3 regions of the Allobosea sp. RIT-PG3_2 genome follow, and region 2 is predicted to be linked to each of the others. Evidence: predicted binding sites of a transcription regulator. Region 2 holds the regulator's gene; each other region holds the start of a gene.
The links. Region 2 encodes LexA, which represses DNA repair genes until DNA is damaged. Its sites were predicted from a motif close to TGTTCNNNNTGTGTTCNG; they were not measured.
Positions count from the first base shown of each region.

Region 1: the regulator LexA is predicted to act here: its motif matches at 1,502-1,519, upstream of AC2FAN_RS09340 (ImuA family protein).
Region 3: the regulator LexA is predicted to act here: its motif matches at 1,230-1,247, upstream of AC2FAN_RS01160 (LexA family protein).

Region 1 is NZ_JBXWCA010000002.1:796,589-799,861, reverse strand. It holds gene AC2FAN_RS09345 (Y-family DNA polymerase) at 1-805, opposite strand, end outside; gene AC2FAN_RS09340 (ImuA family protein) at 720-1,472, opposite strand; gene AC2FAN_RS09335 (hypothetical protein) at 1,621-1,938, shown strand; gene AC2FAN_RS09330 (SOS response-associated peptidase) at 1,993-2,748, shown strand; partial or broken gene AC2FAN_RS09325 (branched-chain amino acid ABC transporter permease) at 2,946-3,044, opposite strand; gene AC2FAN_RS09320 (FadR/GntR family transcriptional regulator) at 3,081-3,273, opposite strand, start outside.
Region 2 is NZ_JBXWCA010000005.1:320,422-323,694, reverse strand. It holds gene AC2FAN_RS17245 (molybdopterin molybdotransferase MoeA) at 1-761, shown strand, start outside; gene lexA (transcriptional repressor LexA) at 843-1,559, shown strand; gene AC2FAN_RS17235 (ComEC/Rec2 family competence protein) at 1,553-3,273, opposite strand, start outside.
Region 3 is NZ_JBXWCA010000001.1:252,220-255,492, forward strand. It holds gene AC2FAN_RS01155 (Y-family DNA polymerase) at 1-792, opposite strand, end outside; gene AC2FAN_RS01160 (LexA family protein) at 789-1,211, opposite strand; gene AC2FAN_RS01165 (hypothetical protein) at 1,651-1,875, shown strand; gene AC2FAN_RS01170 (SIR2 family protein) at 2,321-3,273, shown strand, end outside.

The sequences.
Region 1 (3,273 bases), on a different contig from region 2:
CGACCAATTTGCCGATGTAGCGAGCGATTGTCTCCGGCGCACCGATCGGCTCGGCAAAAGCGCGGCGAACTTCGATGAGGTCAGGCGGGCGGATAGCGACGATGGGCTCGGCGACCTCCCCGAGCGCCTGAGCCAACCGGCGGCCGATCTCCGGCCCAAAGCGCAGCGTGAGCGGCGAGCGCGGTTGGCCGAGGATGTCGCCGGCTGTCTCGAAGCCCAGAACGCGCAGGTCGTTCGATATCTTGGCGGGCAGTCGCAAGCATTCCAGCGGCAGCGGTATTAGCGGCTGCGCCTGATGCCCAGCCGTCGCAACAACAGTCGACTGAGACACGTATCGGGCGAGTGCATGGGCGGCGCCCCAGCTATCGGCAATTGCGGCCCTGGCCTCGACGCCGGACATTGCCAGGCGGCCGACGATGGCATTCAGCATGTCGGCCTCACCGCCATGGAGATGGTCGGCACCGGTCGTGTCGATGACGATGCCATCGGGCGGATCTGGCGCGACGATCGGGGCGACGCGCTGGTGCAGCCAGATCGCCAGCCGTTCCAACTCCAAAGTGTCCGCAGCGAGATCCGCTTCCTGAAGCAACAGGCCAGGCACGAGCGCCTGTGCCTTCGTGGCCGGCATGCCGACGCGAAGCCCGGCTGCCAGTGCAGCGGCGTTCGCCGCCTGCACTAGCCTCCTGCTTCCGTCGCGAGCGATGAGGACGAGCGGGACCTCAGGCGGAGGCGCCGCGTCGCCAGCCATCCGCCGGAACCGATCGATCGACCAGTTCGGGAGGAAGACCGAGACGACCCGTGTCATCGCATGCCTCCAATTCGAAATCCGCGCTTTCGCCCGCCCGGGCCCTGATCAGTTCGACCAGCCAACGCGACCGCCCTACCCCCGGCACCGGCAGCGCTGTCGATGGAAGAACCGAGACCCGCCATCGGGTCATCGCTGCCGTGGGTTGACCAAAATCAGAGGCGTCGACTTCGCGTCGCCATCGTCGTAACGCGATGCCGATAGAGCCGGTACCTTCGGCCGCCAGCTGAAGGCGCCGGGAGGCGGTCATCGAGAGGCGGGCGACCTCGCCAACGACAGAGCCAAGCCCACCATGGCGCAGGCCCTCTTCCATGCAGGCGAGCACCGTCTTGTCATCGCCGGCCTCGACATAGATCACGCGATCAGCGATCAACCCCGCCTGCGCCATTGCCGGCGCGAACAGATCGGCTTGGGTGAGGCACCAGAGCACTTTGCCACGACTCCTGGCGGCAACCCCGGCACTGAACAAAGCCGCTGCGGCACCGTCAATCGCGCCGTTGCCGCCACCCGCGACCTCATGCAGAGCTCCTAGCGCGAGGCCTCCACCAGGCAAGCGTGAATCGACCGTCGCGATTCCGAACGGCAAGACCGTCCGACCGCGGGCGCTTCTACCCTCGATCCGCTCGATCTGGTCGCGGAGCGACTGAAATACCGGCTGTGGCCGCAACTGGCTTTACCTGCTAGAACGATGCTTTATGTTCCTCTTATGTTCTCAGTGAGAGCTTAAGAGTCAAGCCCGATATCTGGCGGGAACACAGCGGCGAGGTGGAAGGTTGGCGAGGCACAACCTCCGCCTCCGAGCAGGAGAACCAACGATGTCCGATGATCCAACCGAAATCGTTCAGCAGTCATACGAGGTGGTCGCTTGGCGAGGGCTGGCGCTAGCTCTTCTGGCGCAGATCCTGGTTCCAGCACCGGAGAATGAGGATGAGTGCTCGCAATTCCTTCACACTGTGCTGGCGGATGTTCTCGATCAGACGGTTAAGAGCGAGGCAATGCCTGCAGAACTCGATCTAGGTGCCTTGCGTACGGAATTGGAAGGCGTGAACGAGCGCCTCCGGGAGGAGCTCGTAGAGGCGCAGCGCGACCGACAGAAAATTCGAGAGGAGTGGCTGAAGTCGGGAGCTCATTGATCCCATACGGAGGATCGACGACCTTCAGAACGCGCGTGTCCCAGGGAGCAAAGCATGTGCAATCTTTACAGTCACACCCGGAACGTCGACGCGATCAGGAACCTGTTCGCGAAGTTCAACGATGCCGGCGTTAACGTGCCCCCACTTCCGGGGATCTTCCCGGACTATGCCGCCCCCATCATCCGTAATGAGGAATGCGGGCCGCGCTTGGCGATGACGCGCTGGGGAATGCCGACCTCGCGCGAGGTGATCTTCAAAGACGCCACGAAACGAGCCGACAAACTGCGGGCGAAGAACAAGGAGTTCGACTTTCAGGAGCTCCTGAGGATGGAGCCCGATAGCGGGACTGCCAACGTCCGCCGGACCGAAAGCAAGCACTGGAAGCCCTGGCTCGGGGTGGCGAACCGCTGCCTGGTGCCGTTCAACAGCTTCAGCGAGTTCAACAAGGACGCGGGCGGCGATATCTGGTTCGCCTTTGGAGAGGAGCGGCCGACCGCCATGTTCGCGGGGATCTGGTGCCCGCAGTGGACCAGCGTCCGCAAGATCAAGAACGGGATGGAGACGATCGACGTCTTCGGCTTCCTCACAACCAAGCCGAATGCCGAGGTCGAGGCGATCCACCCCAAGGCCATGCCGGTGATCCTGACCACTCCTGAGGAATGCGAGCTCTGGATGACGGCGCCATGGCAGGAGGCGATGGCGCTGCAACGCCCTCTTCCTGACGGCTCTCTCGACGTCGTCGCGCGTGGCGTGAAGAAGGATGGCGATAGCGGTGACGACGAGCGGCCGACCCAAGCTTCGCTACTTTGAGGCCGTGACCGAGATTACCGCCCTTTTCTCCAGACCGCTCCTGACCAGCATCATCGCGGTCGTCATCGGATACATCGGGTGGATGCTCTAACGCGGCGAGCGTTCCACGACGATCACAACAGGGCCCTCCGCGTAGCGCAATCCATCTATCGCTAGACCTCGCCGAGACTCCTCGAAACTAGGCCGCCAACATGCTAGGCGAGCCCGGCAAGCCCGGCCGAGAGCACGAAGACGGCGAGCTTATGCCGGCTGGCCCGGGAGCCGAGAGAGATGGCGCGCGGCTCGTTGTCGCGGATTAGCGACGAAAGCGTTAGTGGGCTTTAGGCCATTGGCTAAAGTGAGAGGTCGAGCATCCTGCCTTCGAACAGGCGGTCGCAAGAGCCTTGAATGTGACGCCGCATGGCGTCGCGAGCCAATTCGCAATTCCGATCGCGTATCGCGGCAAAAATTGCGTCGTGTTCTTCAAGGACCCCAACCAGGCCGCCGGCGGGACCTAGCAGCGATAGACCATGAAGCTTCATCCCA
Region 2 (3,273 bases):
GCGTGCTCGACAGCGCCGCGCTCGGGCTCGCGGCGGCGATGGGGCATCCGGCTCTGCCGGTGCGGCGCAAGCCCCGCGTCGCGATCCTCGCCACCGGCGACGAATTGGTCGCTCCCGGCGAGCCCGTCGGGCGCGACCAGATCGTCGCCTCGAACTCGTTTTCACTCGCCGCGCTGGTCGAGAAAGCCGGTGGCGCTCCCCTCGATCTCGGTATCGCCCGCGACGATCATGCCGATCTCGCCGCCAAGATCGGACAGGCCGAGGCCGCCGATGCCGATGTGCTGATCACGCTCGGCGGCGCCTCCGTCGGCGCCCATGACCTCGTGCAGGAGGCTCTGACGCGGGCGGGCATGGAGCTCGGCTTCTGGAAGATCGCGATGCGGCCCGGCAAGCCGATGATGACCGGCCGGCTCGGCCGCATGGTCGTGGTCGGCCTGCCCGGCAATCCGGTCTCCTCGATCGTCTGCGGCCACCTTTTCGTGCTGCCGCTGATCGAGGCTTTGCTCGGCATGGCCGATGCGGATCGGGACCGGAGCATCCCGGCCGTCCTGGGACGCGACATGCCGGGGAATGACGAACGCGAGGATTATCTGCGTTCCGAGCTGGCGTTGACCCCGGAGGGATGGGTGGCGACGCCTTTCGGCCGGCAGGATTCCTCGATGCTCGGCACGCTGGCGCGAGCCCAGGCGCTGACGATCCGCCCCGCCTTCGCCGACGCGGCCAAAACGGGCGATCCCTGCCGGATCCTGCCGCTGCGGTAGGCCGCTTGCGGAACACAAGCAGAACGCGTATGGTGTTCGTGCTTTGTTTCGAATCTGCGCTTTGAGGGGCTGGCGGCAACCATGCTGACACGCAAGCAACACGAACTCCTGCGCTTCATCCAGGAACGCTTGCGCGAGAGCGGGGTGCCGCCCTCCTTCGACGAGATGAAGGACGCGCTCGATCTGCGCTCGAAATCCGGCATCCACCGGTTGATCATGGCGTTGGAGGAGCGCGGCTTCATCCGCCGCCTGCCCAACCGGGCGCGCGCGCTCGAAGTCATCAAGATGCCCGATGGTCTCGGCGCTCCGCAGCAGCGCCCCCGCTTCAGCCCGGCCATCGTCCAGGGCGGTCTCGGATCGCAGCCCAGCCTCGGCAAGCCACGCCCGGGTTCCGGAGCCGATGAGGACAGCCGTTCCTCCATCGCGATTCCGGTCATGGGGCGCATCGCCGCCGGCACGCCCATCTCGGCGATCCAGAGCCGCAGCCACACCGTCTCACTGCCGCCCGACATGCTCGGCTCCGGCGAGCATTACGCGCTCGAAGTGCGTGGCGATTCGATGGTCGAGGCCGGCATTCTCGACGGCGACACGGTCGTCATCCGCAGGCAGGACACGGCCAATACCGGCGATATCGTCGTGGCGCTGATCGACGACGAAGAGGCTACCCTCAAGCGGCTGCGCAAGCGCGGCTCCTCGATCGCGCTCGAAGCGGCGAACCCGGCCTACGAGACCCGCGTGCTCGGACCGGACCGGGTCAAGATCCAGGGCCGTCTCGTCAATCTGATGCGGCGCTACTGAAGCCGTTCGATGTCGGCGTCGCTGTCGACGGACACCGATGCCGGGTTGGTGGGCGGCTGATTGTTGGCCCGCGGCGCGGGCTGCGGCTGCTCGCGGCGGCGGCTCCAGGGACGGTCTGCGGCGCCCTGCTCCGAGACATGGCTGCTCCAGCCTGTCGCTGTTCGATAGAGCGAGGTCGCCCCGTCGCGGCTCAGCGCGCCACGGCTGATCAACCTCGCCTTGCAGGCGCCGCTCCAGGGAATCGCGGTGACGACGAGGTCGGCGCGGAGGCAGTCCTCGATGATTGCGAGCCGATCGCGCGTGTAAGACACGGTGCGCTGATCGGCCGTGCGGCCGATGCAGCCCAGGGTGTCGCAAACGATGCCGGCCCGCAGCGTCGGATCATCCGGCGAGCGGCTGTCACCATCGGACGCGAGCCATTGTTGCAAGACAAAGCGGCTGGGCTTTCCGGCGATGGCCAGCCGGCCATCGGCGCCGCGCAGCGCGAGGCCGGAGCCGTCGCGTTCGATCAGGATCTCCGGACGCTCGGGCTTGCCGGCGACGGCGACGCCGAACATCAGCGGGATGGCCGCGAGCCAGCGCCAGGCCGTTGTCCAGAGCGTCAGCCAGAGCAACGCCAGAACGAAGCAGACGAGCACGGCGGGACCGAAGGCCGCGATCATCACCGTTGAATGGTCGATGGCCGCGACCCAGTGCGCCACCTTCAGCACGACATCCGAGGCGAGCCCCATCAGCGCCCAGGCCGGCCAATCCAGCCCGAAGGGATAGGCCAAAACGCCGAAGACCGCCGCCGGCATGACGAAGAGCGAGACGAAGGGCAGCGCCATGGCGTTGCCGAGCAGGCCGAAGGGATTGAAGGTCTGGAAGTGATAGGCGCCGAAGGGCGCGGTCGCCGCCGTGGCGAGCAGGGTGGTGACGACGATGCCGAGCGCTGCGGTCCAGAGCGGGCCGACAGGCCAAGGCAGAACTGGCGGAGGCCGGGCACGGTCCCGCCGCTCCCAACGTTCGGCGAAGGCGATCAGTGCCGCGACCGCGCCGAAGGACATCTGGAAGCTCGGCCCGAGCAGCGCCTCGGGCTCGCGCAGCAGCACGATCATCGCAGCGAGCGCGAGGTTGCGCATGCTCAACGCCGCGCGGTCGACCAGGATGGCGCCCAGCATCACCAGCGTCATGATCAGCGAGCGTTCGGTCGCGACGTCACTGCCCGAGAAGATGCAGTAGGCGGTTGCACCGAGCATGGCGGCTACGGCGGCGAGCTTCTTGACCGGCCAACGCAATGCGATCGTCTGCGAGATCGCCAGCAGGGCTCGCACCAGCCAGAAGATCGTGCCGGCAGCGAGCACCATGTGGAGCCCCGAGATCGAGACGATATGGTAGATGCCGGCGGCGCGCAGGTCGTTGTTGGTCGCCTCGGTGATCAGCCCGCGCTTGCCCGTGACGAGCGCGGCCGCCACCGCGCCGCCCTGCCCGCCGCCGGCCTCGGCGATGCGCCGGGTCAGGGCGTTGCGGGCCTTGTCGATCGCCACATCGATCGCCAGACGCGTCGGCATCGGATAGGGCGGCGGCGCCAAAGCGAGCTTGCCGGATATGCTGCCGACAGCTCCGATTCCCTTGAAGAAGGCGTCGCGGCCGAAATCATAGCCGCCCGCCCGCGCCGGCCCCGGCGGAGGCAGCAGCCGGGCGGTCGCGACGATATGGTCCCCGGGCGCGACGG
Region 3 (3,273 bases), on a different contig from region 2:
CATCATCTCCAGGCTTTCAACCCGACCGGCAAAGGATCGAGTTACCGCGCAGCCTTTCCGAGTAGGCGCGACGGCCTCCAAATCGATGCAGGGCAGGCCGCGAAGCTCGTGGATGATGCGTTCGCCCACGACCGTGAGCGTCTTCCTCGCGAGCTTTGGGTCTAGCGCCGCTACATCCGCGGCCGTCTTGCAGCCGAAGGCGCCAAGCTTCCCCTGGCTGGCGCGACCAATGCCCCACACATCCGCCAGTTCCACGAGCGGCAGCCACTCGCGCCGGGCCTCGTCGCTGGTTAGGTCGCAGACGCCGCCGAGCTGGGGCGTTGACTTCGCAATCTTGTTGGCGAGCTTCGCCAGCGTCTTGGTTGGACCAATTCCGACGCAGGTCGGCACGCCCGTCCACTGTGAAACTGTCGAGCGTAGATCGCGCCCCAACTCCTCGCGCTGCTCTGGCGCAATCGCCGTCAGATCCAGGAAACTCTCGTCAATCGAGTAGATCTCGATATCGGGGGCGAACCCCTGATAGACCGTGTTCATGCGACGGCTCATGTCGCCGTAAAGCGTGTAATTGGACGAGAAGACGATAACGCCCTCGCGTTTGCAGAGGTCTCGGATCGAGAACATCGGGGCGCCCATCTTGATGCCGAGCGCCTTGGCCTCGGCCGTCCGAGCAACCGCGCAGCCGTCGTTGTTCGACAGGACGATAACCGGGCGTCGCTTCAGCTTCGGGTCGAACACCCTTTCGCACGAGCAATAGAAGCTGTTTCCATCGATCAGGGCGAACGAACGTTTCATCGCCGAAAGCGCCGCACCGAATTGGTGACGACGCCGAAAATCTCGATCTCGGCATCAGCCCCAGGCTCGTAATCCGGATACCGACGATTGCCGAAAGCGAGGCTTTGCCGGCCCCCGGAGATGCGGAGTACCTTGACCGACCGCTCACCGTTTACGTCGACAACCACAGCGTCGCCGTCACGCGGGGAAAGGCTGCGATCGACCGTGATCAGGCTGCCATCAAAAATTCCGACATCGATCGCGCTATCCCCCGCGACGGTCATGATGAAGGTTGCGGGAGCATTCTTGATCAGCGTTCGCGACAGATCGATGGGCTGATCAAGGTAGTCATCAGCCGGCGACGGGAAGCCCGCTCGAACGGCCTTCAGATAGACCGGAATGAGCATGGGCGGCCCAACGACCGCAGGCTGGGCATGCATAGGCAGCGCTCCTCTGTTGAGAACATAAGAGGAACATCAAACCATCGAGAGTCAAGTTGCGAGTCGGCAACATCCTAGGACAGCGTGGTGATTTCGGGCTTGTCAGCCAGCCGCCGAGATGCCGCGTAAGCCGTGCACCAGTGGGCTTCGCTGGGTCGGCTCCGGAGCCGCTAGTCCTGCACAAAAAAGCTGCCGACGCGCGGGGATGAGATGCGCGCCGGCAGTTGGTTCGCCGGCCTGGGAGGAGTCGGCGCCCCGCAGTCCTCTTACGCTGCATCAAGGCCCGGTGTTCCGGGTCATCCATATGAATGGCGAAGATTGGGCAGATCAGCTTTTGATTGCCGCTTAGCGGCTGGGAGCGCCATCACGCGTCCCAACTGGAACCGGGCCCCCGACAAGGTGTTTGACGATGGCGGCGTAAAATTGACGGAGCAAACATATGAACCTCCCGCAAGGGCAGGAGCACCCAGAAAGGCGCGAACTCTTTCGAGTGAAATGCCGCGATGAAGATCAAAACCATTACACGGTCATTGTCTGGCGAAGTTATCCTGGCCTCGACAAGACTTTCTACTCGCTCGATGACGGCACACCCGTCGATCGTGAGGACGGCGCCATCTTCACCATCGTGCCTACCGGGGAGCAACTGACCCGGTGCGAGGACTGAGAAAAGAAACAACTGGAGTGGCCGCCTAGCTGCCTTGCCGGCATTCCACCTGCCATTCGGCATCTCGCGATCTAAGGCTTACCTCTTGTAGGCTAGAATAGCGGTTATCCCGATACATCACGACGCTATCGTCTGGTAAAGCGGCGCGACGCCGGTTAAACGCGCCCTCCAGCATCTTAGGCGATTAGGTCAGCGGTTTCTGCCGCTGGGTCGACCAGCCTTGGAATCCCCTTCGCATGATCGGATGTCGACCCGCGGCGCAACCGGAGTTGGCCCCCTAGCCGACGTCCAGAACATCCGCTTCCCGGCAATCCAATCTTCACGCGTGTCCAAATCGCCTGGAGGGTCGAACGGAATCCCAAGTAACGTCGGACGATTTTGATCGTTGGCAACGACCCTATGAATTGCGAGCATGGTGCTTCTGCATTCTATTTTTTGAGTTTTAATGGCTACCGACGTTGCTCCCGAAGACAGGGTTATTCAGCTAGGCACTGGGCTGGCCGCGATTCCTGAACGCCTACTGCTAGCCCATGCGCGCGGTGAGGTGTTGTTCATTTGCGGCGCTGGCATATCGAAGCCAGCGGGACTTCCAGATTTCCGACAACTCGTCCTCGACGTTTACGGCGAACTCGACGCCCCAACACACGCCGTGCTGGCCAATCTCCCGCCAGTCGCCTCCAATGAGTGGCAATCCCCCAACGGTGAGTTGACCGATCGTCAGACGGCCGAAGTGAGGCGCTTTATCATCGGCGACTACGATGTCGTCTTGGGCATGCTCGAGCGACGGCTGGACGACCAGACACATGGCGGAAATCGGGTCAGACGAACCGTGGCGGCAATGCTGCGCTCAGGCTCCACGAGCCCAGCCCCGATCCACAAGGCGCTTATGGTCCTGGCGGATCGTGGGGCTGCTCGTTCTATCGTAACGACGAATTTTGACCTTCTTCTTGAATTGGCAGCACAGCGGTCGCGCTCGTCGGTCCAAACTTATTCGCTCGGGGCCATTCCACGGCCGTCGCGCCAGCCCGATTTCTCGGGAGTGCTTCACATCCATGGAGCACTCGGCCGGAGCGCCGACCGGACATCGGAACTCGTTCTTTCGGATCAGGATTTTGGCGAAATCTATCTGCGTCGGCGCGTGGTGCCGGACTTCATCTACGACGCGGCGCGCCTCTACCACCTGGTGCTTGTGGGCTATAGCGCCAACGACGCTCCAATGCGTTATCTGCTCAATGCAGTCGCCGCGGACGGCAAGCGCTTCGACGACCTAAAGGAACGCTTCACCTTTACGAGTACGTCCGACCTCGTGGCGCTCGAGGACTGGAGAGGGCGAGGGATCACGCCGATCCAGTATGACGCTAATGACAATCATCGCCCGCTACGGACAACTCTGGAGCG